DNA from 3 places in the Actinoplanes sp. NPDC051861 genome. Region 3 is predicted to be linked to each of the others. Evidence: riboswitches for the same ligand, from Rfam matches in the RefSeq annotation. Region 3 holds a riboswitch; each other region holds the start of a gene.
The links. A riboswitch is a leader RNA that binds a small molecule or an ion and turns the genes downstream of it on or off. The one in region 3 is predicted to bind S-adenosylmethionine.
Positions count from the first base shown of each region.

Region 1 (9,737 bases), on a different contig from region 3:
CCATCGAGGTGGGCCGGACCACGTCCAGCGCGCCCTCGAAGTCGCTCATCGTGACGATCGCGGCAGATTCCGCCGCGTCGGCCTCACGGCCTTCGGCGACGACACGCAAGGCCGCGCGGACTCCGGCTTCGCGGGCGAGGGCACCCAGGTCGGCGGCGACAAATCCGGGGGTACGCGCGGCGACGTCATCAAGCCGAACGTCCTCACCGAGCGGCATCCCCCGGGTGAGCACGGTCAGCTGCTCCCGGCGCATCGCGGTGTCCGGCAGCGGCACGGTCAGCTGGACGGCGAGCAGGTCGGGTGCGCGCAGCGACGGGTCGACCGCCTCGGGACGGCTCGTCGTGCAGACCACGGCAGCGCCGGCCGCCACGGTCTCGGCCAGCAGCTGCCGGAACACCGTGGAGATGGGTCCCGGCTCCTCGCGGGGTGCGAGCGCCTCCACGTCCGAGATCAGCAGGACGGCGGGGTGCTTCTCCCGTACCTCTGTGGTCAGCTCTCGCAGCCGCGCCGCCGCGGCGTTGTTGGTCAGCGCGGCCAGCTCAGGTCCCCAGACCGGCCGCACCGCCGCGCCCACCGCCGCACTCACCGCGCGGACCAGCGCCGACTTGCCGGACCCGGACGGACCGGTGATCAGCACGCCGAGCGTCACCTTGGTGCCGAGCCGGGCCAGCACCTCGCCGTGGTGGAAGCCGAGGTCGAGCAGTTCCTCCAGCTCCTTGGCCTGTGCGCGCAGGCCGGGCAGGTCGTCCAGGCTGGGCGGGGGCACCTCGGGATCGGTGGACGCGGGCGAGCCGGACCGGGCCGGGCGGGTGGTCGCCGTCCCGCCGGCCGCCACCGGGCCGTCCTGCCAGCCGACGACGGTGTCCATGGTGACCAGGGCGGCGTCCCCGCCGGCGAGATCGGTCACGGTCAGCAGCGTGCTAGTCCAGCCGTAGCCGACCCGGTTCGCCAGGCTGCGCCGCGCCGCCTCGACGAGCGATCGGTGCGAAGCGTCCGGAATGACGTCCTGCGGCAGCAGCGACACGTCGTCCCCGTTGCTGACCACCTTGCCGAGCAGGGCCAGGCGCAGCATCTCCGGCGAGACCACGGCGACGATCTCGGGCGGTCCGGCCAGGGTCACCCGGCGGGCCTCCACGACCGGTGCCGGGGTGACCGTGACCTGGCCGCCGTCGCGCAGGCCGAGGTTGCCGAGCGTGAGGTCGTCCGCGTAGAGCAGGGCCCGGCCCGCGGTCGCCTCGGCCCGCGCCACTATGCCGGCCGTGGTCCGGGTGCCGGCGAGCTTCACCGGGTCGCCGGGGCGCAGCGCGAGGGCGGCCATCACCTCGGGGTGGAGCCGGACTATGCCACGTCGCGCGTCCAGGGCCGCGGGCCGCAGGGTCGCCGTCAGCGTGAGATCATCAGCCACCGCGGATGCCTCCGATTGATCGTTGGGGGCTCTCATAGTCCACGCTATCCGCCACGGGGCCGACGGATGAGTCCCCGTGGCGCTGCCATGCCTTCTGGAGGCCGTTGATGAGGCGCAGTCCTCTCGTCGTGATGTCCGCCGTGCTCGCCCTCGCCGCCCTCACCGGGTGCAGCGACGACGGCGAGGAGAAGGCGGCCGCACCCGGGGCGTCCGGCGCGGCGAACGCCCAGCCGACGGTCTCGCTGGACGTGCCGACCGGCGCGCCGGCCAACGGCTCCAAGCCGGGTCTCGCGGAGGGGACCCGGGAGGCGGGCGAGGCGTTCCGGATCGTTGCGACCGGCGGCGGCCCGTACGAGGTGGGCGAGACGCAGGCCGACCTGACCGAGTCCGGCCTGCTCGGCAACCCGGTGGACAGCGGCGGCTGCGTCACCGCTACCGGCACCGGCCTGTTCGGCAGCCCCGAGGTGTACCTGTCCCAGGGCAAGGTCGTCATGGTGAGGGCGACCAAGGACGACTCGCGGATCGGCACCGCCCTCACCGACGTGCAGGCCGAGTTCCCGGAGGGCAGGGCGGTGTCCGGCAGTGGCGGCCTGCAGGGCTGGGAGGTCGTCGAGGAGACCAACTCGCTGCTGTTCGTGGCGACCGGCGGGACCGTGAGCGCGGTGGCCGGCGGTGTCAGCGCGAGCGTGACCAAGAACTTCACCGCCGGCAGCGGCTGCTGAGAGGTTCACAGCCGCCGCTCAGCCGGATCGGGCTAGCGTGTGCGCCATGTCTGCCCTGTCCGCCGGGTTGCGTCGCATGCTGCCCCGGCTCACCCGGCGCCGGGCCGTCGCGGCCGCGGTGGCGATCCTCGTGGTCGCCGCCGCGGTCGTCTGGGCCGTCCGCCCGGAGCAAGTCGCCTGGACCACCGAAGATCTGCGGCTCACCGTCCGGTCGGGTCCGTCCGGCACAGAGCCGGTCGAGCTGGACACCCGGTTCTACCTGCCCCGGGAACGGTCTGGCAAGGTGCCCGCGGTGCTGCTCGCGCACGGTTTTGGCGGTTCGAAGAACGCGTTGAGCTCGGACGCCGAGTCGCTGGCCGAGCGCGGCTACGCGGTGCTGACGTACACCGCACGTGGTTTCGGCCGCAGCGGCGGGCAGATCCACCTGGACCACCCCGACTACGAGGTACGCGACGCCCGCGGCCTGATCGACTGGCTCGCCACCCGTCCCGAGGTGCGCACCGACGCCGCCGGTGACCCCCGGGTCGGCGTGGTCGGCGGGTCGTACGGCGGTGCCCTCGCGCTGCTGCTCGCCGCACAGGACCAGCGCGTCGACGCGATCGTCCCGTCGATCACGTGGAACGACCTGAGCACCGCGTTCCTGCCGCAGTCCGCCGCCACCGACGCGGTCGGCGTGTTCAAGAAGTCGTGGGCCGGGCTGTTCTTCGGCAACGGCACCGCGGCGACCGAGGGCGCTCTCAGCCAGGCCGGGCTCGCCGGCGGAGGACAGGATCAGCCCGGCAACGGCGCGGGCGCGCCCGCTCTTGACCCGGCGTGCGGGCGGTTCGCCGCCGACGTGTGCGCCGCGTACCTGCAGATGGCCACCACCGGCATCCCCGACCAGAGCACCCTCGACCTGCTCCGGACGTCCAGCCCGGCGGCCGTCCTCGACAAGATCAAGGCGCCCACCCTGCTGGTCCAGGGTGCGGTCGACTCGCTCTTCCCGCTCTCCGAGGCCGACGCGAACGCCAGGGGCATCGCCGCGACCGGCACCCCGGTGCGGGTCGCCTGGTTCACCGGCGGCCACGACGGCGGTGCCGGGCCGGACTCCGACTCCGACCGGGTCAAGTTCCTCACGCTGCAGTGGCTCGATCACTACGTGGCCGGCGAGGGCAGCCGGCCGAGCGACAGCTTCACCTGGTCACGGGTGGCCGGGTTCAGCGCCCTCGACCGAGGGCTCGTGACGAACGGGTACAGCGCGGACGCGTACCCCGGAATCGCCGGAACCGGAAGCACCCAGGTCTCGCTCGAGGGATCGGCGCAGCCGATCGCCAACCCGCCCAACGGCAACCCGGGCGCGCTCAGCTCGCTGCCCGGCATCGGTGGCCGGCTCAGCTCGCTGCTCAGCGGTGGCGTGGCGATGGACGTGCCGGGCCAGTTCGCCTCGTTCAGCTCGGCACCGCTCACCGAGGCGGTCGAGGTGGCCGGCTCGCCCACGCTGCGGCTCAGGGTCGCCTCGCCGACCGGTGAGGCCGTGGTCTTTGTGAAGCTCTACGACGTCGACCAGAACGGCGCCGCCACGCTCAGCGCGGGCCTGGTCGCGCCGGTCCGGCTCACCGGGCTGCCGAAGACGATCGACGAGGCGACGGCCGTGACGGTCACCCTGCCCGCGATCGTGCGGCGTCTCGACGCGGGACACACACTGCGGGTCGCGGTGGCCACCTCCGACCAGGCCTTCCTCACCCCGGCGCAGCCGGCCACCTACACCGTCGCGGTGGAGCCGCAGCTCACGCTCCCGACGCTGGTCGGCACGCCGATCGCGAACCCGGCGGTGATCTGGTGGTACGTGCTGGCCGGCGTCGTCGGCGCCATCCTGCTCGGCCTGCTGGTTCTGATCCTGGTGCTGCGCGGGCGGCACCGGAGGCAGGAGCGCGCGGTGACCGAGGAATACGCGGACACGCCCCTCGTGGTCAACGGGCTGCGCAAGGCGTACGGGGACGGGTTCGTGGCGGTGCAGGAGATCGGCTTCACCGTGCAGCGCGGTCAGGTCGTCGGCCTGCTCGGCCCCAACGGCGCTGGCAAGACCACCACGCTGCGGGTGCTGATGGGCCTGACCACACCGACCGCCGGTGAGATCTACGTCTTCGGGCACCGGCTGGTCCCCGGCGCACCGATCCTGTCCCGGGTCGGCGCGCTGGTCGAGGGACCGGGCTTCCTGCCGCACCTGACCGGCGAGCAGAATCTGCGTGCGTATTGGCAGGCCACCGGCCGGCCGTGGGAGGACGCTCGCTTCGAGGAGGCACTGGAGATCGCCGGGCTGGGCGACTCGGTGCACCGCAAGACCCGCAAGTACAGCCACGGCATGCGGCAGCGGCTCGCTATCGCGCAGGCCATGCTCGGCCTTCCCGAACTGCTGGTGCTCGACGAGCCGACGGACGGCCTGGACCCGCCGCAGATCGCCGAGATGCGCCGGGTGCTGCAGCGGTACGCGACCGACGGCCGTGCTGTCCTGGTCTCCAGCCACCTGCTCGCCGAGGTGGAGCAGACCTGCACACACGCCGTGGTGGTCAACAAGGGCCGGATCGTCGCGTCCGGCCCGGTCGAGGAGATCGTCGGGGAGTCGCCGTCGGTGCAGCTGGACGTCTCCGACGTACCGGCCGCCACCCGGGTGCTGTCCGACCTGGGCGTGCGCTCGGTGACCCCGGACGGCGCCTCCGGCCTGATCGTCGACATGAACGGGACCGCCCGCTCCGAGGTGGTCGCGTCGCTGGTCGAGGCGGGCATCGGGGTGGACCGGCTGGTGCCGCGACGGCGTCTCGAGGACGCGTTCCTGGCCCTGGTCGGCGACAACTCGCGAGGGAGTGGGGACCGATGAGCACCACCGTGGAGGCAGCGGCCGGCTACAAGGCCTCGCGTACCCTGCCGCTCTGGGCCGAGGTGCGGCGCCAGGCGTCCCGGCGGCGTACCCAGCTGGCACTCGGCTTCATGGTCCTGCTGCCGCTGATCATCCTGGTGGCGTTCGAGTTCGGCGGCGACGGGAACGCCGACGAGGACGGCGACGGTGGTGGCGCGTTCAGCAGCATCGCCGACCTGGCCACCTCGGGCGGTCTGAACTTCGCGCTCTTCTGCCTCGCCGTCTCCGCCGGATTCCTCCTGGTCGTGGTCGTCGCGCTGTTCTTCGGCGACACGGTGGCCAGCGAGGCGAGTTGGGGCAGCCTGCGTTACCTGCTGGCGGTGCCGGTGCCCCGGGCCCGGCTGCTCGGCGTGAAGCTGATCGTCGCGGCCGGATACTCGCTCGTGGCCCTCTTCACGCTGGTCGGCACGGGCCTGCTGATCGGCACGGTCCGTTACGGCTGGGGACCGCTGGGCAGCACCATCGCCGCCGAGATCCCGCCCGCCGAGGGCATCCTGCGGCTGCTCGGCATCGTGGCATACCTCGCCGTCGTGCTGCTCGTGGTGGCCGGCCTCGCGTTCCTGCTCTCGGTACTCACCGACGCCGCGCTGGGTGCCGTCGGCGGCGCCGTGATGCTCTGGATCCTGTCCAGCATCCTGGACCAGATCACCGCGCTCGGCGCCATCCGCAACTTCCTGCCGACCCACTACGCCGACGCCTGGCGGGGCTTGCTCTCCACACCGGTGCAGGGCGAGGATCTGGCGAAGGGCGCCATCTCCGCGGTCGTGTTCGCCACGATTTTCTGGGGCCTCGCCTTCTACCGATTCACCAGGAAGGACATCACGTCCTGACGGACATTCGGCCGGCGCTTCCCGCCGACGCCCCAGCGGTGGTCACCCTGCGTGCGACGGTCTATCCCTATTTGGTACGCGGTGAGCACTCCACCCGCCGCATGATCAGCTCACTGCCGTCGACCGGTGTGGGCTGGGCCGGCTTCGTGGCGTGCCGCGACGGTGCCGTGGTCGGCTGGGCCGCGGCCTACCGCAACCCGCGCTCCGCCGACGGCCTCGGCCAGATCTCCCTGCTGCACGTCCACCCTTCCCACCGCCGCCGGGGCATCGGCACAGCCCTCCTGGGCGTGGTGACCGGCCACCTGCACGCGATCGGCGTGGAAGGGGTCGCCGCCACCGTCACACCGGACTCCCTCGGCTTCGCCCGCCGCCACGGCTTCCAGCCCACCCGAGATCTGCGATATGCGGTGCTTGACCTGCACGGTTTCAACCAGTCGGAGATGTCATCGCCCGGCGTGCGGCTTGTTTCTCTGCGTGAGGTCGACGAGCACGCGCTCTATGCCGCTGACGTCGCGGCGGCCACCGACGAGCCCGGCGACTCGCCCCCACAGCCGGCGGCCTACGAAACGTGGCGATACGACATTTGGGAGGAACCGGACCTCGACCGGGACGCGAGCACCGTCGCCCTCTCCGGCTCCTCCGGCTCCGAGATCGTTTCGTTCTCCCTGTTGACCCGGGACGGCGCGCGCGTGTGGTCCGACATGACGGCCACCGTCCCGTCCTGGCGGGGCCGTGGACTGGCTCGCCTGGTGAAGACCGTGGCCCTGCGCCGGGCCGCCGAGGCCGGAGCCACCACCGCCTACACCGCGAACGACGAGTCCAACCTCCCGATGCTCGCGGTGAACACTCGTCTCGGCTACCGCCAGGTCGCCACCCAGCTGGCCTGCCGAGCCACCCTCTAACCCGCCAACCCCCACCCAGCGTGTGGAGTTGGGGTGCGCAGGGGGGCCGAACTTCACACGCAATGTTGTGTGGGCTTGGTGTGTGGAGTTGGGGTGCGTGGCGGGGCGTAAGTCGACACGGAACCGGGTTGGGGTTGGGGTGGGGGTGACCACTTACGCAGGTTGCCGGGTGGGGGTGAGTGTTTTGGACGCGTCAGCGGCCAGCTCGCCGCCGCGCGGCCCTCGGCGGGAGCAGCGGTCTGTACGCCCCACCCCGCTACGACAGCAAGCTCTTGAATTTGATCCTTGATGAACACGCTCACACATCGGGAAACCGTGGTGGCATCGGGCGAGCGCCGTCGTAAGGTGTTGGAAACAACTGAATACCTCATCCAGAGGGGCTGAGGGATACGGCCCGTTGACGCCCCGGCAACCACTACGCATGTCTCGAGGGAGAGACCAAGCGTGGCAGGTGCTAATTCCGTCCCCGTTTCGGCAGGTCGCCGCGGGGAAAGATGAGAGGAACCCCTCGATGACGTCTACCGTCAGCGCACCCACTGCCACCGAGTCGCCCGCCACGGGCCTGATCTGTCGCGCCTGCGGTGCGCAGTACCCGCTGGCCGCGCAGCACGCCTGTTACGAGTGTTTCGGCCCGCTCGAGGTCGCCTATGACGAGGCGGCGCTCGCGCGGGTGACCCGGGCCCAGATCGAGGCGGGTCCGCAGAACATCTGGCGTTACGCGGCGCTGCTGCCCGCCGGGCAGGACCCAGCCGCGCGGGTGACCCTCGACCCCGGGCTGACCCCGCTGGTGAGTGCGCCCCAGCTGGCCGCCGCGATCGGTCTGCGGGCGCCGCTGTGGGTGAAGGACGACTCGCAGAACCCGACCCACTCCTTCAAGGACCGGGTCGTCTCGGTCGCGCTGACCGCGGCCAAGCAGCTGGGCTTCAACCGCTTCTCCTGCGCCTCCACCGGCAACCTGGCGAACTCGGTGGCCGCACACGCCGCCCGTGCCGGTGTGCCGAGCATCGTGTTCATCCCGGCCGACCTGGAGCCGGGCAAGATCATCACCACCGCGGTGTACGGCGGGGACCTGGTGGCGATCGAGGGCTCCTACGACGACGTGAACCGGCTGTGCAGCGAGCTCGTGGAGACCGACGAGTTCGAGGACACCGCGTTCGTCAACGTGAACGTGCGGCCGTTCTACGCCGAGGGTTCGAAGACCCTGGGTTACGAGGTGGCCGAACAGCTTGGCTGGCGGATCCCGGCGCAGGTGGTCATCCCGATGGCCTCGGGTGAGCTGCTGACCAAGGTGGACAAGGCGTTCTCCGAGCTGGTCGAGATCGGACTGGCCGAGGCCCCGGAGGGCGGCTGGGCGGTCTTCGGCGCGCAGTCCGAGGGCTGCAACCCGATCGCCACGGCGCTGCACGCCGACACCGACGTGATCACGCCGGTGAAGCCGACCGGCATCGCCAAGTCGCTGAACATCGGCGACCCGGCCGCCGGGCCGTACGCGATCGAGGCCGTCAAGCGGACCGGCGGCTGGATGGACTACGCGAACGACGAGGAGATCCGGGAGGGCATCCGGCTGCTCGCCGAGACCACCGGCATCTTCGCCGAGACGGCCGGGGGCACGACCGTGGCGGTGCTCAAGAAGCTCGTCGCGAGCGGCAGGCTCGACCCGGCCAAGGAGACCGTCGTCTACAACACCGGCGAGGGTCTGAAGACGCTCGACGCGGTCGCCGGCCAGGTTGGACCGACCCACACCATCAAGCCGTCGCTGCGCGGCGCACGCGAGGCTGGCCTGCTGGGATAGCTGTCAGTAACCGGACATCTGCCGGTTGTCGAATATTCCCTCCTCCGAGGACTTGCACTCCGATCTCCGGATCGGCAATATGCTCTCTGCGGGAGGACGTGACGCCGTACGAGGCCCCTCACCTGGACATTGGCGACAATCTCCGAGGGACCCAACGACCCAGTGCTGACCCACGCGGAGGCACTGTGCGTCCGTCCTCCCGACCAAATCTCCTGTTCAGCGCCTTCGCAGGGCGCGGTTCACCCATGGGCGCAGCGGCAGGTCCTCGGGATATCCGCCGTCGCGCAGGCCGGCCCGGCGCTCGAAGACGTTGCGGGCGCCGAAGGACCGGGACACCGAGATCGACCAGCCGCACGCGAGCCAGTACGCGGGCCAGAACAGCGGCCCCAGGACGGCGTACTGCCCGGCGTGGCGGCTCTCGTGGGCCAGCAGCGCGCTGCGCTCCTCGGCCAGCAGCCACTCCGCGGTCCGTTTCGTCAGGATCACCGAGCCGACCGTGAAGCAGGACGCCGGCGGCATGCGCAGTTTGTAGCCCTCGGCGATCAGCACCCCGTCGCGCCCGCGCCGGACCTTGGCGCCGGTGATCCAGGCCAGCAGGAGTCCGGCCGCGGTGGTTCCGTTGACCGCGGTGAGCACGCTCCGGACCGCCGGCTTCATCTCAGATCCGCCTCCGCATCCGCAGTTCGGACAGCGCCGGCACGGTCGGGTGCGGCAGCCGGTCGCCGGTGTCGAGAAAACCCAATTTTTCGTACGCCCGGACGGCGCGATCGTTGCCGACCACCACCTCCAGCATCAGCTCGGTGCGCCCGGCCGCCGCGGACCAGTCGGCCACCGCGTCGATCAGCTCGCCCAGCACCTTGCCGCCGCGGTAGGCGGGCGTGAGGTAGACAGCGAAGATCACCGTGCAGCCCGGTTCGTCGGGGAGCGTGGTGCCGCCGGCGTGGCCGATCAGCGGGCCGCCGGGGTCGGCGATGAACTGGGCGGTGTCCGGGCCGGTGGCGGACTGGGTGATCCGCTGCCGGTAGCTCTCGTGCGGGCGGGCGGCCGCCTGCGCCAGCGTCTCCAGGAAGGCGAGCGGACTGTCGGCGAGCATCTCCAGGCGCAGGGCGCGCATCCGCCCCGCGTCGGCGGGGGTGACCCGTCGAACTGTCCAGTTCTCCATGCCGTACTCCATACCGCCCGGTGTGACGTGC
Region 1 covers NZ_JBFAYE010000001.1:115,176-124,912, forward strand. The annotation lists gene AB0M02_RS00655 (AAA family ATPase) at 1-1,405, opposite strand, end outside; gene AB0M02_RS00660 (hypothetical protein) at 1,513-2,127, shown strand; gene AB0M02_RS00665 (alpha/beta fold hydrolase) at 2,174-4,981, shown strand; gene AB0M02_RS00670 (ABC transporter permease subunit) at 4,978-5,850, shown strand; gene AB0M02_RS00675 (GNAT family N-acetyltransferase) at 5,889-6,752, shown strand; SAM riboswitch class I at 7,117-7,253, shown strand; gene thrC (threonine synthase) at 7,264-8,544, shown strand; gene AB0M02_RS00685 (hypothetical protein) at 8,761-9,201, opposite strand; gene AB0M02_RS00690 (GNAT family N-acetyltransferase) at 9,203-9,706, opposite strand.
Region 1: it holds a riboswitch for S-adenosylmethionine, as region 3 does, so the genes downstream of both, thrC (threonine synthase) here and AB0M02_RS25210 (aminotransferase class V-fold PLP-dependent enzyme) in region 3, are expected to answer to the same signal.

Region 2 (9,737 bases), on a different contig from region 3:
CCGTGAGGTGGGCGCGGGCGCGGTGGGGCAGTCGCTCGCGGCGGTCGGGGCGGCGGGTACCGGTGTTCTGGTGGTGGGGCACGTGCTGACCACGGTCGCGTTCGACGCGGTGGTGTGGCTGGCGGTGCTGCTGTTCGCGGCGCGGGCGCTGCTGCGGGCGGATCCGCGATGGTGGGTCGGTGTCGGCGTCACGGCCGGCGTGGGCATGTGGAACAAGCTCCTGGTCGTGCTTCTGATCCTCGCGCTGCTGGCGGCACTGGCGGTGGCGGGGCCGAGGGAGGCGCTGCGGTCGCGGTGGCTGTGGATCGGGTTCGGGATCGGGGCGGTGATCGCGCTGCCGAACGCGATCTATCAGGTGGTCAACGACTTTCCGCAACTGTCCATGGCGGCGGCGCTCGCGGAGAACAAGGGTGACGAGGCGCGTGCTCTGCTCGTACCCTTTCAAATCGTCGCGATAGGCCTGCCCCTTTTTCCGGTGCTTGCGGCCGGCGTGGTTTGCCTGCTGCGCAGGCCGCAATTGCGGCCGATCCGTGCGTTCGCGGTGGCCTATCTGCTCCTCCTGCCGGTGCTGTTCGTGATGGCCGCACAGCCCTACTACGCCGCCGGTCTCGCCCTGGCCTGCTATGCGGTCGGCGCCGCGGTGACCGAGAACTGGGCGCGCAGCGTCCTCCGGCGCGTGCTGCTGGTGGCCGCTGTGGTGGTGAACGTGCTGCTGGCGGCGGCTTTCGCGCTGCCGGTGTTCCCGCTGGCGGTGCAGGAGACGATCGGGCTGGCCGAGATGAATCAGGTGAGCCGGGACCAGATCGGATGGCCGGAATACACGCGGCAGGTGGCCGAGATCGCCGCGACGGTGCCGGGTGCGGCCGTGATCACCAGCAATTACGGGGAGCACGGCGCGCTTCACCGATATGGGCCGGAGCTCGGCATGGATACCGGCCTCATCTTCAGCGGGCAGAACGAATTGCACCGCATCGCGCGGCCGGCGGACGGGACCGAAGTGGTGGTGCTGGTCGGTGTTCAGGCGCCGTCGATGTTCGATTCGTGCCGGGTGGAGGGGCGGCTGGATTCCGGCTGGGACATCGAGAACGAGGAGCAGGGCGTGCTGATCTCGGTCTGTCGCGGTCCGGTGAAGCCGTGGACGGAGCTGTGGCCGGCCTTCCAGCACTACGACTGACCCGGGCGCTGTCGCCTGAGTAGAACGTGTTCTATTCTCGGCGGCATGACATCGACGGTATCGACTGTTCGTGACCTGGCGCGGCGATCCCAGGCCGCGGCCGGCGCGAAGGACCGCGAGGCGTGGCTCGGGCTGTTCGCCGACGACGCGGTGGTGGAGGACCCCGTCGGCCCGTCACCGCTCTGCCCGGACGGCCGCGGGCATCGCGGTGCGGCGGCCATCGCCGCGTTCTACGACAGCGTGATCGGGCGGGTGGACGGGATGCGCTTCGAGATCGAGCGGTCCTATCTCTGCGGTGACGAGGTCGCGGACGTCGGCAGCATCCACATCACGCTGCCGGGAGGGCACGCCGCGCGGGTGTGCGGTGTCTTCACCTATCGCAGCGACGGTGCGGACCGGATCGCGGCCCTGCGGGCGTACTGGGAGTTCAGCAACCCTTCCTGAGCGTCCAGGCCATCCGCAGCTTGCGGGGTGTGCCGTTGAGCCGGCTCGGATCCCCGCCGGGCGGTGACACCGTCGCCGTCTCGACCGGGGCTGCCCCGCAGGCGCGATAGAACTGCTGCGCGGCCACGTTCTGCTCCAGCACCCAGAGGTACATTCCGGGCGCCGCCGCCCGCGCGGTGATCGCCGCGGTGGCGCGGTCCAGCAGCGCGGTGCCGATGCCGGTGCGCTGCCAGGCGGCGGCGACGTGCAGGTTGTCGACGAGGCTGCCCCACGCGGGATCGTCGTCGAACACGACATGGACGAAACCCGCCACCCGCCCGCCGACCTCGGCGACGACGGTCTCGGTGCCGGCCGGCGCGGCCAGCCTGGCGGACCAGACGGACCGGCGGTCGGCCGCGATGTCACCGTCGAGGAACGAGTCGGCGTAGGCACCCCGGTAGTGCCGGCGCCAGCTGGCCGTGTGGACGGCGGCGATCTCCTCGGCGTCTCGGGAGCCGGCGGCGCGGAACTCGGGCATGGGCGTCTCCTTGTCGCGGCTTGCCCGGCGCACCACGCGCCGGGCCCGGTCCTCACCCGGAGCACCCCGCCCACGATCGGAGGGTTGCCGGCCAGCAAGCCGGGGCTTCGCGCTGGCACTCATGACCGGCCCGAATCCTACCCGCCGCGGTTACTCGCTGAACTCGGTGACGGAGAGCGCCCGTTCCAGCAGCCCGGCGGCCAGGTCGTCACCGCGGATCACGAAGCTGCCGTAGTAGTACTCGCCGTCCACGGGAAAGCGGGCGAGCGATACCCACTCCCGCGTCAGCCGGTGCTTCTCCCTGTCCACTGCGGAATACCACTGCGCCACCGGGACGACGATCTCGCCGGCCTTCTCGCGCCCCGCGAGGGTCTGCTCGGCGATGCTCGTGATCACCTCGTCGTCGGCGTAGCCGCCGACGTAGGCGCTGGGGAGCCCGTCGCCGCGCGGCCAGAGCTCGTCGGCCAGGGCACTCAGTTCGTCCAGGTGCGGCACGTCGCTGATCAGCTGCTCCTGGAAGGGGGAGAGGTCGTCGTCCTCCAGGTCCTCCTCGGTCGGGAACCACGGGGGCAGCTCGGCGACGAGTGTGGCGCCGAGCGCGGTCGAATCCCCGGTGATCTCGATGCCGGCGGGTGTGTGGAGGACTCTCGCGGACCCGCCGGCCAGATGGTCCTTCTCGTGGTCGAGGAAGAAGAGCAGGGATCCGCCGGCGGGCAGGGCGAGGCCGTCGACCGCCGGCAGCGCCGCACAGTCGACGGCGAAGACGAACGGCAACGGGCTGCCGTCGGTGTCCGGCCAGTCCACGCCGTCCGGTAGCTGAGGGGAACCACCGAACCGGCCGACCGGTGCGCCGGCGGGGCTTCCGCTCAGGCGGATCGACAGGCGGAGGTGCTCGGCGAAGACGTCGATCTCGTCGTCCGGGACGTCCAGCGCGAGCGCGGCACCGCGAAATCGCCCTTGATGATCCATAGCGGAGCATGATGCCACGATGGATTACTGGCGGCACGTCCTGATCGAGCGGATCGGGGACATCGGTAAGTACTTCTGTGGGGTTTGCAAGCGTGGGTGGGTGCTGGAGTGCGTCGTGGTGATGAGCGGGACGAGGTTGTGGGTCTGCGAGGAGTGTGACCACGTCTGGCTCAGCGCGGAGGAGAGTCGTCTGCGGCCGCGTCTCGAGAACCTTCAGCAGATCGTCGAGCCGGCGGACGGGACGCTGGCGGACCTCGTGGTGGGCGGGTGGGAGCAGCTCAGGCTTGCTGTCGACGTAGATTAGCGCAGCAGGCCGGAGTCGTGCAGGTGGGTGAAGATGATGTCGTCGACGGGGGAGACGCGGGTGCGGTCGGCCAGGGTGAGCCAGGCGATCTCGGCGATCTCGTTCGCCGGGGTCAGTTCGCCGGTGAACCGGGCGGTGTAGCAGGTCATCCGGACGGTGACTCCGCTGCGGTGGCCGTGTGCCTGGGCCTCGAACGTCCCGACGTGTTCGGCGGTTGAGGGCTCGATGTCGACCGAGAGTTCCTCACGGATCTCCCGCACCAGGGTGCCGAGGTCGGACTCGCCGGGCTCGCGCTTGCCGCCGGGCAGGTAGTAGACGTCCTTGCCGTGCGACCGGGTGCTCAGCACACGACCTTCCCGCAGAAGGATCCAGGCGATCTTGTCAATCGGTGACGGCACCGCGCGAGTCTAGCGGCGCGTCAGGGCGGAGGCAGGTAGGTCGCCCGTACCGTGAGCGGCGGGCTCGGTGCCGACTCGAGGCCGGCCGCGTCGACGGCGACGACGGTGTACTCGTGGGTGGTGGCCGCGCCCACCGGCAGGGTCAGGGAGGTGCCGCTGGTCTCGCCCACCGGGGTGGCGCCCTCGTACACCCGGTAGGTGCCGGCTGATCCGGACCAGGACAGGGTCACCTCCGCGCCGGACGGCCAGGTCGTGTGGACGTTGCCGGTCAACGCCAGGCCGGCGGGTGCCTCCGGGCGCGAGACCGGGCCTGCGGGGGTGGTCACCGCGGTGCGCCGGCTGCGGGGAGTCTCTCCGCAGGCCTGAAGAACAGCCAGGACACGGTACGCGTGACCCGACGCCGACGGCAGCCCGCTGAGCACGATGTGCGGGTATCGCGTGGTCGCGACCTCCACGTCCCGATCGAACACGGTGTACGAGGAGGCAGCCGCCTCCACGCTCCAGGACAGACGCACCGAACCGGGTGACAGGGCGGTCGCCTCGTTGACGACGGGCCGGGGCGGTTCGCTCATGCAGTCCGCGGTCGCGGCGGTGACCGCGGAGCTGTGCGCGGACTCGTTGCCGGCCGAGTCCAGGGCCGCGACGGTGAACCGGTGCCGGGTGGCGTGGTGCAGGCGGTCCACGGTGACGGCCGACGCGGCCGTGACGGCGACCAGCGTCGCGCCGTCGTAGATCGCGTACCGGGCCGGCGGCGATCCGGCCGGCGCACTCCATGCCAGGCCGACGGTGGTGTCGGTCTGGCCGGTCACGGTCAGGCCGGAGGGTGCCGATGGCGGGGTGGCGCTGCCAGCGGTGGTCGTGGCGGTGAGCGAGGCCACCTGGACGGCGCCGCCACCGTCGATGTGGCAGCGATTCGTGCGGTACAGCGTCACCTGATGCGCCGATCCGGGTGCCAGGCCGCCGATGCGGGCACCGGTCGCCGCGGTCCAGCCGAGGCTTTGCCCGTCGAGCCTCAGCTCCAGGTCGCCGCCGAGCGGGTGCCGCGCCCAGCTGACGCTGATCGCCGTTGCGGTGGTGCCGGTGATCGAGATCGGGACGGCGGAGATCGGCATGCACTCCGGGTTGTAGCCGTACAGCCAGGATCGGCCGGTGACCGGGGCGGTGCGCGCCGATTCCCGGCCACGGCGGTCGACGGCCGACACGGTGTAGTTGTGTGACGACCCGAAGGGCACCTCAAGAGAGGCGGTGGTGGTGCTTACGCGCGCCACCACGGTGTCGTCCTCGTACACCCGGAACGACGTCGCCGGGGATCCGACCCGCGGCTGTTCCCAGGCGAGGGAGACACCGGTGCCGATCGTGCTCGCCCAGAGCCCGGCGGGTGTGGCCGGCCCCGGTGGCGCGGCGGCGGCCGGCGGGGCAGCACTCGCGACGACGACCGCGGCGGCGATCAGGACAGCACCACGACGGCGAAGCGATCGGCTCACGAGCATCCCTCCGATAGCAAACACATCGATGACAATCGAACGATTGCGGCCGCGGTGCTGTCAACCGGGAGGGCTCATCGTGCGAAGAGGGCATCGGCGAAGCGGGTCCAGTGGTGCCACATGTCGATGGCGGGGTTGCGGAGCCAGTTGAGCTGGAGGCCGTCCATGTAGGCGTAGATCTCGATGGCGGCCTCCTCGCCGCTGCCGGGGAAACGGGTCTCCAGCAGGGTGGCCATGGCGGTGATGCTGTCGCGCAGGCGGGCAGCGAAGTACTGGTGTGCGGGGTGTGCGGGATCCAGGGCCTCGGCGGCCAGGACGGTGTAGAGGCGGACTATCTCGGGTTGGCCGATGTTGCGGCGGACGATGGCGTCGAGGGCGGCGCGGGCGTCGGGGGGTGCGGCGGCCAGGGCGGCGGAGTCGCGGGTGTCGCGGAGGGTCAGGACGTCGAGGAGCAGCTGTTCCTTGGACCCGACGTGGTGCAGGACGCCGGCGCGGGTCAGGCCGGTGGCCTCGGCCAGGGCTTTGATGGAGAAGCGGTGGTAGCCGATGCGGGCGATCAGCGCGGTGGCCTCGGTGACGAGCTGGCCGCGCCGGGCGTCGGCGGTGAGGCGTACCCGTCTTGTGGTCATCGCCAAGGATCGTAGACTCTGCACTACCTACACTAGTGTCAGTAAGGGGACGGGATGACGGCCTTCGGGGAAGCGGTGGAGCGGGTGCGCGCGGGTGCGGACCTCGCCGCGCAGACGGAAGGGCTACTGGGTCAGCTCACCACCGAGGAGAAGCTGTGGCTGCTGGACGGCGACGACGAGTTCTGGCCGGGCATGGCGGAGATGACGGTCGCGTACAACACCAGGCCGATCGTGATGGGCGCGGTCGACCGGCTCGGCATCCCCGGACTGCGCTTCAGCGACGGGCCGCGCGGTGTGGTGATGGGTGCGTCGACGGCGTTTCCGGTGTCGATGGCACGCGGCGCGACGTGGGACACCGGCTTGGAGGAGCGCGTCGGGCTGGCGATCGGCCGGGAGATGCGCGCCCAGGGCGCGAATTTCTTCGGCGGGGTGTGCATCAATCTGCCGCGGCATCCGGCCTGGGGGCGGATTCAGGAGACGTACGGGGAGGAGCCGCTGCTTCTCGGTGAGTTCGGCGCCGCGCTCGTCCGGGGTGTGCGGCGCAACGCGATGGCGGTGGCCAAGCACTACGCGCTCAACAGCATGGAGAACGCCCGCTTCAAGGTTGACGTGACGGCGGACGAGGCCACGCTGCACGAGGTCTACCTGCCGCACTTCCGCCGGGTCGTGGAGGAGGGCGTCGACGGGATCATGACGGCCTACAACTCGGTGAACGGCGAGTGGGCCGGCCAGAACGCGGAGCTGATGGAGGGCATCCTGCGCGGGCGCTGGGGGTTCACCGGCGTGACCGTTTCGGACTTCATCTTCGGGTTGCGGGACGCCGGTGGCTCGCTGCGGGCCGGGCTCGACGTCGAGGAGCCGTTCCGCCAGCAGCGGGCGTTGCGGCTGCCCGGGGAGCTGGAGGCCGGCACGGTCACGATCGAGCACGTGGACCGGGCGGCGCGGCGGATCCTGGCCACACAGCTCGCCCATCACGCGAGTGACCTGGAGCCGCAACCGGGTGCGGAGGTCGTCTTCAGCGCCGAGCACCGTGAGCTGGCGCGGGAGGTGTCGCGCCGGTCGATCGTGCTGCTCAAGAACGAGGGTGGGCTGCTCCCGCTGAACGCGGAGTCGTTGCGGTCGGTGGCGGTGGTCGGACGTCTCGCCGCGATGCCGAACACCGGCGACCACGGGTCGTCTAACGTGCGCTCCCCGGAGGTCGTGACCGCTGTCGACGGGCTGCGAGCCGTGCTTTCCTCCGTACATCTGGATCTTGTGGAAAAAGACGATGCGCAAGCCGCGGCAGAGGCGGCGCGCAACGCGGACGCCGCGATCGTGGTGGTCGGGTACACGGCTGCTGACGAGGGTGAGTATCTCGGTGCGGACGCGATGGCGGCGCCCGGTGTGACGGAGTGCTTCCCGCCGCTGCCGGAGGGCGCGCCGGCGCTGAACCTGGAGCAGGACGGGCTGGGTGCGACGGCGGGAGGTGACCGGGCGAGCCTGCGGCTCCGTCCGATCGACGTCGAGATCATCGAGGCGGTGGCGGCGGTCAACCCGCGCACGATCGTGGTGATCGTGACGGCCGGCGCGGTGATCACCGAGGAGTGGCGGGACCGGGTGCCGGCGGTGCTGGTGGGCTGGTACGGCGGTGTCGAGGGAGGCAACGCGCTCGCGGACGTCCTGCTCGGTGAAGCGGACGCGGCGGGGCGGCTGCCGTACTCGATCCCGGTCAGCGAGGAGCATCTGCCGTTCTTCGACCGTGACGCGGCGAGCATCGTGTACGACCGGTGGCACGGGCAGCGGCTGCTCGACCGTGACGGGCACCGGGCGGCGTTCCCGCTGGGGTTCGGGCTGTCCTACACGACGTTCGCGCTGGGTGGGCTGTCGGTGAAGCCGGTCTCGGGCGAGGGTTTCGAGGCGACGGTCAGCGTGACGAACACGGGGGAGCGGGCCGGGCGGCACGTGGTGCAGCTCTACGGACTGGCCGGCGCGCCGGACTTCCCGGCGCGGGTGCTGCTCGGGTTCGAGCCGGTCTCACTCGCCGCTGGGGAGTCGGCTGACGTGGTGGTCCGTGGGTCGACGCGACCGCTGCAGCGGTGGGTGGACGGCGGGTTCGTGCCGGCGGCTCGGCGGGTGGTGGTCGAGGCCGCGGCGTTCTCCGGCGACCCGGAGGCGGTGACCGCGGCACTCGACCTGTGACGGTGGTTCAGCGTTCCTGGCGGGACATCCACTGCCAGATGTGGGTGCCGTCGATCGACGGGTCGTTGCGGGCGACGTAGATCCAGGACCAGTGGCCGGGGAACTGGTGGCCCTCCCAGACGACGTGGTCGTAGAGGGTCATCAGGGAACCGGGGATCAGGTCGTGGGCGTGCACGGTGTTGGCCTGCGGGTTCACGGTGGTGTCGTCGAGTGAGGTGACCAGCCAGGTCGGGGTGTCGATCGCGGCGAGTTCGGCGTCGGTGATCAGGTTGGTGACCACGCCGCAGATCGGCACCGAGGAGGCGAACGTCTCCGGGTAGACCGAGGTCATCTTCATGCTCATGTAACCGCCGTTGCTGCAGCCGACGACCGAGATGCGGTCGGTGTCGACGCGGTGGCGGCGGACCAGGTCGCGGATGATCTCGTGGATCAGCGGGGCGAAGCGCGGGCCGTCCAGCATCCACGCGGAGAAACTCTGCGGTGCGACGACGTAGGCGCCGCCGAAGATCCGCTGGGCGTCGCGAGTGGCGAAGCCGAGCGCGCCGCGGTTGGCGCGCAGGGTTGTCTCGTTGTCGTAGTAGCCGTCCGGGAGCGACGCGCCCTCGCCGCCGCCGTGCAGCCAGACGACCAGCGGGCGCCGGCCGCCGCGGTGGTCCGGTGAGAACACCCGGTACTTCATGCCCGAGCGCGAGGTGTGATAGCTGAACGCGTCGACCTCGCGGTTGACCAGGCGGCCCTGTTCGAAGCCCGTGATCGTGACCGGCCGGCCGCCGTGCAGCAGGAGCGGGCTGTTCTGGGTGATCGTGTACACGAGGTCGAGCCGGACGTTGCGGCCCTTGCTCACGATGTAGCCGAGCGTGCCGCCGCCGACCTGGCCCTCGGCGTGGTCGAGTTCGAGGACGACGTCGCCGCGGCGGTCGAGGCGGGCGGCGGTCACCGGGCGGTCCAGGTCGTACTCGCTGAAGATCTGGTCGCCTGGCGCGAGCGGGATCGGGCTGGTGGCCCTGGCGTGCACGGTGAACGTGCCCGGGGTGAGGCTCGCCGGGTCGATCGGCCCGAGCCGGCCGGTGCGGAGGGTGACGGAGGTGACCTGCTCGCCGCCGTCGAGCGTCTCGGCGTCGAGGGTGAAGCCGACGGTGCCGGGCCGGTGGCCACGGCCGGCGTAGGCGGCGCCGGGCAACGCGAGGCCGGCGGTGAGGACGGTGCGGCGTCTGATCTGCGCGGTCATGCGGACTCCCCTGGATAGCGAGGTTCGTCGATATCTGAACCTAACGCGGCGGAAATCCGGCGGCAACAGCACCCGGAACGCACCCCGCGCATTCGGAAAGAGCGCCCGCGCGGCGACCGATCCGGATCACGTGTCCACGCGTAGAACCTCCCTGATCCGCCGCGCCGTGTCGTTCGCCGGCGCTGTGGCGCTCGCGCTGACCTCGGCCACACCGGCGCTCATGGCCGCGTCGGCCGACGCCGCCGAGGTGGCGTGCGCCCGGACGCTGAACGTCGTGGCACACCAGGACGACGACCTGCTCTTCATCAACCCGGCGATCAGCGCGGACCTCGCCGCGGGTCGCTGTGTCACCACCCTGTTCCTGACCGCGGGTGACGCCGCGCGGGGTGCCGCGTACTGGCGGAGCCGGGAA
Region 2 covers NZ_JBFAYE010000016.1:33,550-43,286, forward strand. The annotation lists gene AB0M02_RS32320 (glycosyltransferase family 39 protein) at 1-1,174, shown strand, start outside; gene AB0M02_RS32325 (nuclear transport factor 2 family protein) at 1,220-1,618, shown strand; gene AB0M02_RS32330 (GNAT family N-acetyltransferase) at 1,602-2,135, opposite strand; SAM riboswitch class IV at 2,147-2,262, opposite strand; gene AB0M02_RS32335 (DUF1963 domain-containing protein) at 2,286-3,104, opposite strand; gene AB0M02_RS32340 (hypothetical protein) at 3,124-3,408, shown strand; gene AB0M02_RS32345 (NUDIX domain-containing protein) at 3,405-3,806, opposite strand; gene AB0M02_RS32350 (hypothetical protein) at 3,827-5,290, opposite strand; gene AB0M02_RS32355 (helix-turn-helix domain-containing protein) at 5,365-5,919, opposite strand; gene AB0M02_RS32360 (glycoside hydrolase family 3 C-terminal domain-containing protein) at 5,974-8,097, shown strand; gene AB0M02_RS32365 (PHB depolymerase family esterase) at 8,105-9,325, opposite strand; gene AB0M02_RS32370 (PIG-L family deacetylase) at 9,456-9,737, shown strand, end outside.
Region 2: it holds a riboswitch for S-adenosylmethionine, as region 3 does, so the genes downstream of both, AB0M02_RS32330 (GNAT family N-acetyltransferase) here and AB0M02_RS25210 (aminotransferase class V-fold PLP-dependent enzyme) in region 3, are expected to answer to the same signal.

Region 3 (9,737 bases):
TTATCCGACCCGCGCAGCCCCGGTGAATCGGCTACATGATGCCCGCTCACTCCGGCGAAACTGTGCCCGTCGTCCGGGCGTGGATACGACGCCGGAGCCGCTGCCCGTGCGGCGGCCTTTGAGCGTGTCTTCACCGAGGCAGGACACCGACGTCGTTACTGTGCCCTGGTGGGTATGTCCTCGCACCTGGCCGGCCTCCGGGCCCGAATCGGCCACGAACTGATCCTGCTGCCGTCCGTGTCGGTCATCGTCACCGACGACGACGCGCGCCTCATGCTCGTGCGTCACGCCGGCTCCGAGGACGGGTGGGCGATCCCCGGCGGCGCGGTGGAGATCGGCGAGTCCCCGGCCGACGCGGCCGTGCGGGAGATCCGGGAGGAGACCGGAGGCCAGATCGATCAGCTGCGCCTGCTGGACGTTCTCGGCGGCGCCGACTTCGAGGTGACCTACCCCAACGGTGACCAGGTCGCCTACGTCACCGCCGTCTATCAGGCGAGACTCGCCGGCGGGACGCCGGCTCCCGATCAGGAGGAGATCAGCGAACTGGGCTGGTTCGCTCCGTCGGCGCTCCCCGATCTCAACCGATTCACCCGGGCCACCCTGAACAGGATCAGAGCAGTGCGTATTCAACCATCGACGCCGCGGTAGCAGCCGCCTGCCAGGCGAGCAACGTGGCCACGGCGGCGGCTACGACGATGACGAGCCTCTTGACGGTACGCATGTCCGGCCTCCCTCGACATCAGCGGCATCACCAGCCGCCCGTCCACCCATCCTGGCCGCTCGTCGAGCCCGCCACAATGGACGGTTCGGAAACTGTCATACCCCTCTGGCACTCTCCGAGCCATGACCGAGCGACGTGTGGCAGTGGTGACCGGTGCGAGCCGAGGCGTCGGCAAGGGCATCGCGCTGGCACTCGGTGCCGCCGGCCACGTCGTCTATGTGACCGGCCGCTCCACCGGCGATCACGTCACCTTCCCGGCCGTCGGTGGCACCGTCGAGCAGACCGCTCAGGCGGTGACCGCGGCCGGCGGCGTCGGCGTGGCGGTGCCCTGCGACCACACCGACGACGACCAGACCGCGGCGCTAATCGAACGGGTGCGGACCGAGCAGGGCGGCCTGGACCTGCTGGTCAACAACGTCTGGGGCGGCTATGCCGCCTACCATGAAGATCGCCACGCGGACATGGAGGGCTCGTTCTGGGAGCAGCCGTTGCGCGTGTGGGACGACATGTTCACTTCGGGGGTACGCGCTCACTACGCAACCACCGCCCTAGCCGTCCCGATCCTCCGCCCCGGCGCCCTGGTCGTGACCGTCTCGTTCTTCCCCGGCAGCTACCTCAACGGCGCCGACCAGGTCGCCTACAGCGTCGCCAAGGCAGCCGACGACCGCATGGTCGCGGTGACCGCCGCCCAGCTGGCCCAACGCGACATCACCGCCGTGGCGCTCTATCCCGGCCTCGTCCGCACCGAGGGCGTCATGCGAGCGGCTGACTTCTTCGACCTGTCCAACTCGGAGTCCCCACAGTTCGCCGGCCGAGCCGTCGCCGCCCTCGCCGCCGACCCCCACGTGCGCCGCCACACCGGCCGCTGCCTGGTCGCCGCCGAGCTGGCCTCCGAATACGACTTCACCGACATCGACGGCTCCCGCCCCTCCTCGATCCGCCCCGAGTTCGCCGCGGCGAGCACGCCCGACGGGCTGGCGGCGAGCCCGCCCGATGTTGCGGCGCCCGGTGTTGCGGCGGCGAGCGCGCCCGATGTTGCGGCGGTGAGCGCGCCCGGTGTTGCGGCACCCGGTGTTGCGGCGCCCGTGCGCGCGGGGGCCGATGGGATGCCGGGCGCTGGAGGCGGGCGATGAAGTGTCACGGGACGGCGGACAGAGGAGCGTGCGCCTGGATGCCATGATCGATAGACTCGACCCCGCCTGACCCCGGACAGGACGACGACATGGCCGCATGGAACCGCCTCGGAAAGGCCGGGATCGCCGTGGCCATGGTCCTGGTGCTTGTCGTGATCGGACTGGTGGGCTTCTCGGTCACCCGCGACCGGGCGGATTCGCTGCCGCCCCTCCCGGCCGTGCCGTCCGCGACGCCCCGGGACCTGAGCACCCCGATCTCGGTGCAGGTGATCAAGCGAATCGGCGAATCTGCGTGCAAACCCGGTGACGGCGGCGTGCCCGGCCCCGGCAACGGCGGCGACTGGTGCTACTTCCTCGACGAGGGCTTCGTGGTGACCCGGGCCAACCTCGTCGACCTCTACGAGGACATGGACGGCGAACTCGCCGTGACAGTCCGGCTCCAGCCCGCGGACCGCGAACCCTTCGCCGCGTGGTCCGCCCAGGCCGTCGGCAACCAGATCGCCATCCGAGTCGCGGACCGCGTCCTGGAGGCGCCGCACGTGGAGACCCCTCTCAGCGGCGACTCCGTCGACTTCTCCACCCTCAGCGAAGCCGAGACCCGGGATCTGTACCGCCAGTTGTGGGAGTAACGGCGCCAAGCGAGACCAGCTGTGCGAGAGCGGCGCCGAGCGAGACCCGCTGTGGCAGAGCGGCGCCGAGCGAGACCAGCTGTGGGAGAGCGGCGCCAGGCGAGACCCGGGGCCGGCCAACGGCGAGGGCGCTGCTCACCCCGCGGTGAGCGACCTGAGGAACCCGGTCAGCGCGTCGTGATAGGGCCGCAAGGTTCGCAGGTCGACGTACTCCTTGGGTCCGTGCTGCCCGTCCCCGCCCGGCCCGAAGATCACCGCGTTGACGCCACGCGCGGAGTAGAACCGGCCGTCCGCCGAGCCGTGCTTGCGCAGCAGTGACCCGTCGAAGCCCACCGACTCGGCGGCCTCCTGCAGAAGTCGCACCTCCCGGCACGACGGGTCGGCGTGGTGCGGCGCCCCCATCGCGTCGAGGTGGACCGACACGCCCGGCCCCGCGATCTCACCGAGCCGATCGAACAGGTCGGCGTCGGAGGGGACGAACCGGATGTCGAGCCAGGCGGTCGCCGACGACGGCACCACGTTGAAGGCGGTGTTCCCCGTCTCGATCTTCGCCACGTTGACCGTTGTCGACCACACCTCCTCGGACGGCACCGGGAACCGCTCCATCAGACGCCGGACCGCTTCCAGGATCGTGAGCAGCGCGTTCGAGCCCAGCCACGGATATGCCGCATGCGCCGTGCGCCCCGTCGCGGTCAGCCGGACCTGCATGATCCCCTTGGACTCCGCCACGACCCGCAGGTTGCTCTGCTCGCCGATGACGACGAAGTCCGCGGTGACGCCCTGAGCGACCTGGTGCCCGGTCCCGTCGAAGCCGCCCACCTCCTCGTCGGTGACCAGCTGCAGCGCGAGAGGGTAGGGCAGCTTCGGCGCGAGGGAGCGGAACACCGCGGCCATGACCAGGGCGGCGCATTTCATGTCGTGGGCACCCCGGCCGTAGAGCAGGTCACCCTCGCGCCGGGCGGCGAACTGCGACGCCTCACCCGGCACCACGTCCAGGTGCGCGTTGAGGACGACCCGCGGCGACGGAGGGCCGATCAGCACGCTGGGCTTGCCGCCCGACGAGAACCGGCGCACCGGGAACCCCGGCCCCACCAGCCCGACCACGAGATCCAGGGCCCGCTGCAGATCGTCCGGGCGATCCGCGGTGGAACGAATCCCGATCAGCTCCACCGCCGCATCGACAAGTTCCTCCATCGGACCGAAGCTACAGCGGTTTCTTCTCTCCCGCCTCGACCGCGACCGGCAGCCGATTCCCGGCCGGCGGCAGCGGGCACGTCGCGAACTCCGTGTACGCGCACGGCAGGTTCGTGGCCCGGTTGAAGTCCAGCACCACGGCTCCGTCCGGAGCCGGGGGTGCGATGAACAGGCTGCGGTTCGCCGCGTACGTCGTCAGCCCCGACGTCTCGTCCGTGAACAGCACGAACAGCGACCCCGGCGCCCCGCCGTTGAACGCGATCAGCGAGTGCTCCTGCCCGCCGACCTCGAAGACCACCCGCCCCGGCGACTCGTAGACGTGCTCGATCCCCTCCGCCACCGACCCCACCGGCGTAGGCACCGGAACATCAAAAGCTACGAAATATCCGGAAACAACCCACTTTTCGGTGGCGGCATATGCGGGCGTCCCAGGGTAGGCCGCAAGCACCGGACTGGACGGATCCCGCGGCCGAACAACGTCATACCCGCCCCGCCGCGCGATCTCGATCTTCGTGCGAGAGCCGGCGTCCACGGTGATGTCACCACGCTCAGGAATCGGCGGGAACTGATGGGTGCCGGTGACCACCACCCCGTCGGCAACGAGCTGCTCACCGGAACCGAGCGCAACCGTCACCCGGTCGTCGACACTGCTCCACAACCCGGGCGCCCCGTCGAAACGCCGCGGCGAGGCATCCAGCCAATGCAGTCCGGTGATCGAGAGGAACCCGTGCGGGGAAGCGCGCCGCTGCTCGTGGCCGGCGTGCCACTCCTCCCACTCTTCCTGGAACCGAGAAGTCATGATCTCGACGATAAACCCTACTTGTTGCATGGGAAATACGGCTCTGCTACTGTCCTGGCTCAGGTCATGAGTGCCAGCACACAGCCCCGGCTTGCTGGCCGGCAACCCTTCCGTCTCGCGATGGGGTGCCCCGGGTGAGGACCGGGCCGTGTCGACCGACGCGGCAAGCGCGAGCACCGGAGACGCCATGAATCTCGACATCGTCGGCGACGATCTGAAGGTCACCCTCTCGCACGGTGAGGTCGTCCGTTTCGCCCACCTCGACTACGCGGCGTCGGCGCCGTGCGTGCGTGCCGCGGCGGACGCGGTCCAAGACTTGCTGCCGCGCTACGGCTCCGTTCATCGGGGCACAGGGGTACGAGCAAACGCCTCCACCCTCGCCTACGAGCTCGCTCGCGACGTGGTGGCCGAGTTCGTGGGTGCCGGTGAGGAACACGAGATCGTCTTCACCCGCAACACCACCGACGCGCTCAACCTGCTCGCCCGCTCCCTGCCGCCGGGCACCACCACGATCCTGTTCGACGGCGAGCACCACGCCAACCTGCTGCCCTGGCCGAACCAGCTGCGTCTGCCGACCCCGTCGTCGCCGCAGGAGGCGATCGCGGCACTCCACCAGGCGCTGAAAACGACGCGGCAGGCGGTCGTCACGATCACCGGCGCGAGCAACGTCACCGGCGAGGTCTGGCCGATCCGCGAGCTGGCCGACGTCGCGCACGCTTACGGCGTACGCATGATTGTCGATGCCGCTCAGCTGGCGCCGCACCACCCGGTCTCCCTCACCGAGCTGGGCGCCGACTACCTGGCCTTTTCCGGTCACAAGCTGTACGCCCCGTTCGGTGCCGGTGTCCTCGCCGGTCGCGCCGACTGGCTGGACGCCGCACCGCCCCACCTGGCCGGAGGCGGCGCCAGTGCCGTCGTCGGTGACCGCCCCGGCGAGATCACCTGGGCCACCGGACCGGCCCGTCACGAGGGCGGCACCCCCAACCTGCTCGGCGCCGTCGCCCTCGCCGCCGTCTGCGAGGCGCTCGCCACCGCCGACCGCGACGCCCTGCTCGCACACGAGGAGACCCTGCTCGCCCGGCTCCGCGACGGCCTGGCCACGGTTCCGGGCGCGACCGAGGTGAGCGTTTTCGGACCCGGCCACCCGCGCGTCGGCATCGTCTCGATCGCTCTGGACGGGCGCGACCCGGCGGAGATCGCCGGCGTCCTCGGCCGTGATCACGGCGTGGGAGTGCGGGCCGGCCAGTTCTGCGCCCACCCCCTGGTTCGCCGGCTGACCGATTCCGCCCAGACCGGGACGTGCGGTGCGGGAACGCCCGGCCTGCTGCGCGCCAGCTTCGGCCTCGGCAGCACCGCGGACGACGTGGACCGGCTGCTCGCCGGGCTGCGCGCGGCACTTCGCACCTGAGCCGCTACCCGGGAGATCCTGACCCGATCGGGCCGCGGGCCGATCCTGCTGGACGTGGTGACGTGGATGGCACGGCTCCGCGACCGGCTACCGGCCGGCGGCGGGCTGCGTGACGAGGACTGGGCGGGCCGGCATCGGCTGCTGACGGTGCTTCTCGCCGTGGTCATGGTCATCCTGACCGTCTTCGGGGCGTTGCAGGGCGACGAGGCGGCGTACGCGCTGCTGCTGACCGACGGCCTGGTGCTGCCGGCCCTGGCGGCCGCGGTCCGGCTGCGCAACCGGCGGCTGCGCTCGGTGAGCGTGGCCCTCGGGTTCACCGTGGCCTGCGGCGGCTTCGTCGCGCTCTGCGGCGGCCTCACCGAGTCGCACTTCAGCTTCTTCATCGTGGTGGCCGCGCTCGCGCTCTACCGCGACTGGGCCCCGTTCGGCGCGTTCCTGGTCGCCACCACCCTGCACCACGGCGTCTTCGGCACGCTGGTCAGCGACCACACCTACGACCACAACTCGGCCATGGCCCACCCGCTGGTCTGGGCCCTGCTGCACGGCGCCGCGGTGCTGTTCGCCGCCGGTTTCCAGGTGATCCAGTGGGGCCTCACCGAGGCCGAGGAGAAGCGCGCGCAGGAGAACCTGCAGGAGAGCCAGGCCCAGCTCAGCGTCGCCTTCGACGAGACGCCGGTGCCGATGGCCATGATCGCCCCGGACGGTCTGCTGCTGCGCACCAACGCCGCCTACCGGGAGTGGCTGGGGCTGCCGCACGAGCTGCCGGCCGGCTTCACGGTCCAGCAGCTGCCGATCGTCCCGGTCGACAACGAGGGCGCGGACCTGCTGCACACGCTCACCGAGTACACCGAGCCGGTCACGCTGACCCGCCAGTACCGGCGCGCCGCCGACGGCTCGCTCATGTGGGTGCAGATCCACAGCACCGGCCTCTACGACCGGCGCGGCCGCCTCCAGCTGATCTTCGTGCACTGCCTGGACGTCACGGCGACCCGTGACCACGAGGCCGAACTGCGCCGCCAGGTGCGCCACGACTCGCTCACCGGGCTGCTGTCGCGCAAGGCCTTCGAGAACGACCTGGCGCTGCTGCTGTCGGAGAACCCGGAGCCGGTCAGCGTCATCTACCTGGACGTCGACCGGTTCAAGTCGATCAACGACGGTTCGGGGCACACCACCGGGGACGACGTGTTGCGCGCGCTCGCCGTACGCCTGACCCAGGTCGTCCCGGCCGGCGCCCTGATCGCCCGGCTCGGCGGCGACGAGTTCGTCGTCGCCCTGCCCGGCCCGGCCGGCACCGGCCTGCGGGTCGGCAACAGCATCCTCGCCGCCCTGGCCGAGCCCCTGCGTTTCGGCGACGGTGAGCTGCCCGTCTCCGTCAGCCTCGGTGTCACCACCGCGTTCGGCGACGCCTCCACGGACGACGTCGTGCTCGCCGCCGACACCGCCATGTACGCCGCCAAGCGCGGCGGCGGCAACCGCCTGCAGGTCTTCACCGACGACCTGCGGGTGCCGGTGCAGGAGCGGATCGCCGCCGAGGCCCGCCTGCGCCGCGCGCTCGCCGACGACCCGCGCCGCAGCCTGCCGCTCTGGTTCCAGCCGGTGGTCTCCACCGTCACCGGCCAGATCGTCGGCGCCGAGGCCCTGGTCCGGATGCGTTCCCCCGAGGGCGACATCCTTGGCCCCGGCCAGTTCATCGGCGCCGCCGAGGAGACCGGCCTGATCGTCCCGCTCGGCGAGCACGTGCTGCGCTCCGCCGTCGACCACCTGCTGCACTGGTCGGACCGGCTCGGCTACGTCTCGGTCAACGTCAGCCCCCGCCAGCTCGCCGAGCCGGAGTTCGTGCCGATGGTGGCCGGGATCCTCGCCGCCCTGCCGTACTTCGACCCGTCCCGCCTGGTCCTGGAGATCACCGAGACCGCGCTGCTGTCGTCCACGGTCGACGTCAGCGAGCGGCTCGCCGCGCTCAAGCAACTCGGCGTACGGATCGCCCTCGACGACTTCGGCACCGGATACAGCTCGCTGACCTGGCTCAAGTCGCTGCCCGCCGACATCGTGAAGCTGGACCGCTCGTTCGTGGCCGGTCTCGCCGACGACCCGCGCAAGTCCTCGATCATCTCGGCGGTGCTGTGGCTGGCCCGCTCACTGGGCATGTCCACGATCGCCGAGGGCGTCGAGGAGTTCGCCGACTGGTCAGCGCTGCAGGCGGCCGGCTGCCCGGCCGTGCAGGGCTACTTCTTCAGCAAGCCGCTGCCCGGCGCGGAGTTCGACCGGATGCTGCGCGACGGCAAGATGATCATCTCCTCCGGGGGAGTTCACCTGAACGAAACCACCGGGACGGTCCTGGCCGGTTAGAGTCCGGCCATCCTCGAAAACGTTGATCCCTTCATCGGCACCGCGGCAACCGATCTCCCCAGAGCTCACGGTCTCGCCGCCACCTGGTGGTGGCCGAAGCCTCAGGTGGGCAACACCCACCCGGGCGCCACCTCGCCCCTCGGCATGGTCTCCGCCTGTGCGTACTCGGGTGCCTATCCGACCGGTTACGGCCGGTACGCCAAGAACACCGAGGGTGTGCCGGAGGAGATGTTCCCCCGGCTGCAGGCCTCCGGGTTCACCCACTTCCAGCAGTCCGGCACGGGCGCGATCCGCAAGTACTACAACTATGTGCGGGTCACCCCGATGGTGCAGCCCCTCGACGACCTCGGGCAGTCATGGCCGCTCGAGGACGAGCGGGCCGAGGCCGGCTACTACGCGGCCAACCTGGACACCGGGGTGCGCTGCGAGATCACCGTGGGGGAGAAGGTCGCGGTGCACCGCTTCACCTTCCCCGACCACCAGAGCGCCCGGGTCGTGATCGACCTGTCCTGCGGCGGCCTCGGCATCGACCTGGGCCGGACCGTCCCGCTGCGCGCCCAGGCCGAGAGCATGGGGCACGGCCGGGCGCAGGGCACGGTGGTCATGGAGGGCGTACCGCTCTCGGTCTACCTCGAGGTGGACAGCCCGAACTGGCGGCAGATGCTCTGGTACGACCGGCGGCTGATCCCCGGCGGTACCCGGCTCGACTTCGACAGCATCCGGAACACCACGCTGCGCCCGTTCGGCATGATCTTCATGGGCCCGGTGCGGGCCGGGGAGACCATCGAGGTCCGGCTCGGCTTCTCGCTGCGCGGCTGCGACCAGGCCCGGGCGAACCTGGAACGCGAGTGCGGCGTCGGGCAGGGGACCGCGTTCGAGCACGTACGCGGGCGCACCCAGTCCCGCTGGCGCGACTACCTGAGCCGGGTCCAGGTGGACGGCGGCACCCCCGCGCGACGCACGGTCATGGCGACCGCGATGTACCACTCGCTGATCAAGCCGTGCATCGCCGACGACGAGAGCCCGTTCTGGCCCAACTCCGGCCCGTACGCCTTCGACATCTGCACCATGTGGGACATCTACAAGACGCAGTTGCCGCTGCTCTCGGCGATCGCGCCGGGCCGTTTCGGCGACCTGCTCGAATCGCTGATCCGGGTGTGCGAGGAGGAGGGCAACTTCCCGATCGGCTACCGGATGGCCCGCGGCGCCGACCGGTTCTTCCGCCAGGCCAGCGCGCTCGCGCACACCGCACTCGCCGACGCGCACGCGCTGAACCGGCCGGGCATCGACTGGACCTGGGCGCTCGTGCACATGGTGGACGATCTGCGCCGCCTGTACGGCGAGGACTTCTGGGAGCACGGCGTCGTGCATCCGATCACGCACACGCTGGATCTCGCGTACGCGCACCACTGCACCGCCCAGCTGGCCCGCGCCCTCAACGACCACCGCCTCGCCGCCGATCTGGAACGCCGCAGCCGCGACTGGGTGAACGCGTTCGACCCGG
Region 3 covers NZ_JBFAYE010000010.1:49,619-59,355, forward strand. The annotation lists gene AB0M02_RS25180 (ribosomal protein L7/L12) at 1-26, shown strand, start outside; gene AB0M02_RS25185 (NUDIX domain-containing protein) at 175-648, shown strand; gene AB0M02_RS25190 (SDR family NAD(P)-dependent oxidoreductase) at 844-1,854, shown strand; gene AB0M02_RS25195 (hypothetical protein) at 1,944-2,483, shown strand; gene AB0M02_RS25200 (M20/M25/M40 family metallo-hydrolase) at 2,619-3,677, opposite strand; gene AB0M02_RS25205 (DUF1684 domain-containing protein) at 3,688-4,476, opposite strand; SAM riboswitch class IV at 4,539-4,652, shown strand; gene AB0M02_RS25210 (aminotransferase class V-fold PLP-dependent enzyme) at 4,664-5,884, shown strand; gene AB0M02_RS25215 (EAL domain-containing protein) at 5,951-8,233, shown strand; gene AB0M02_RS25220 (glycoside hydrolase domain-containing protein) at 8,267-9,737, shown strand, end outside.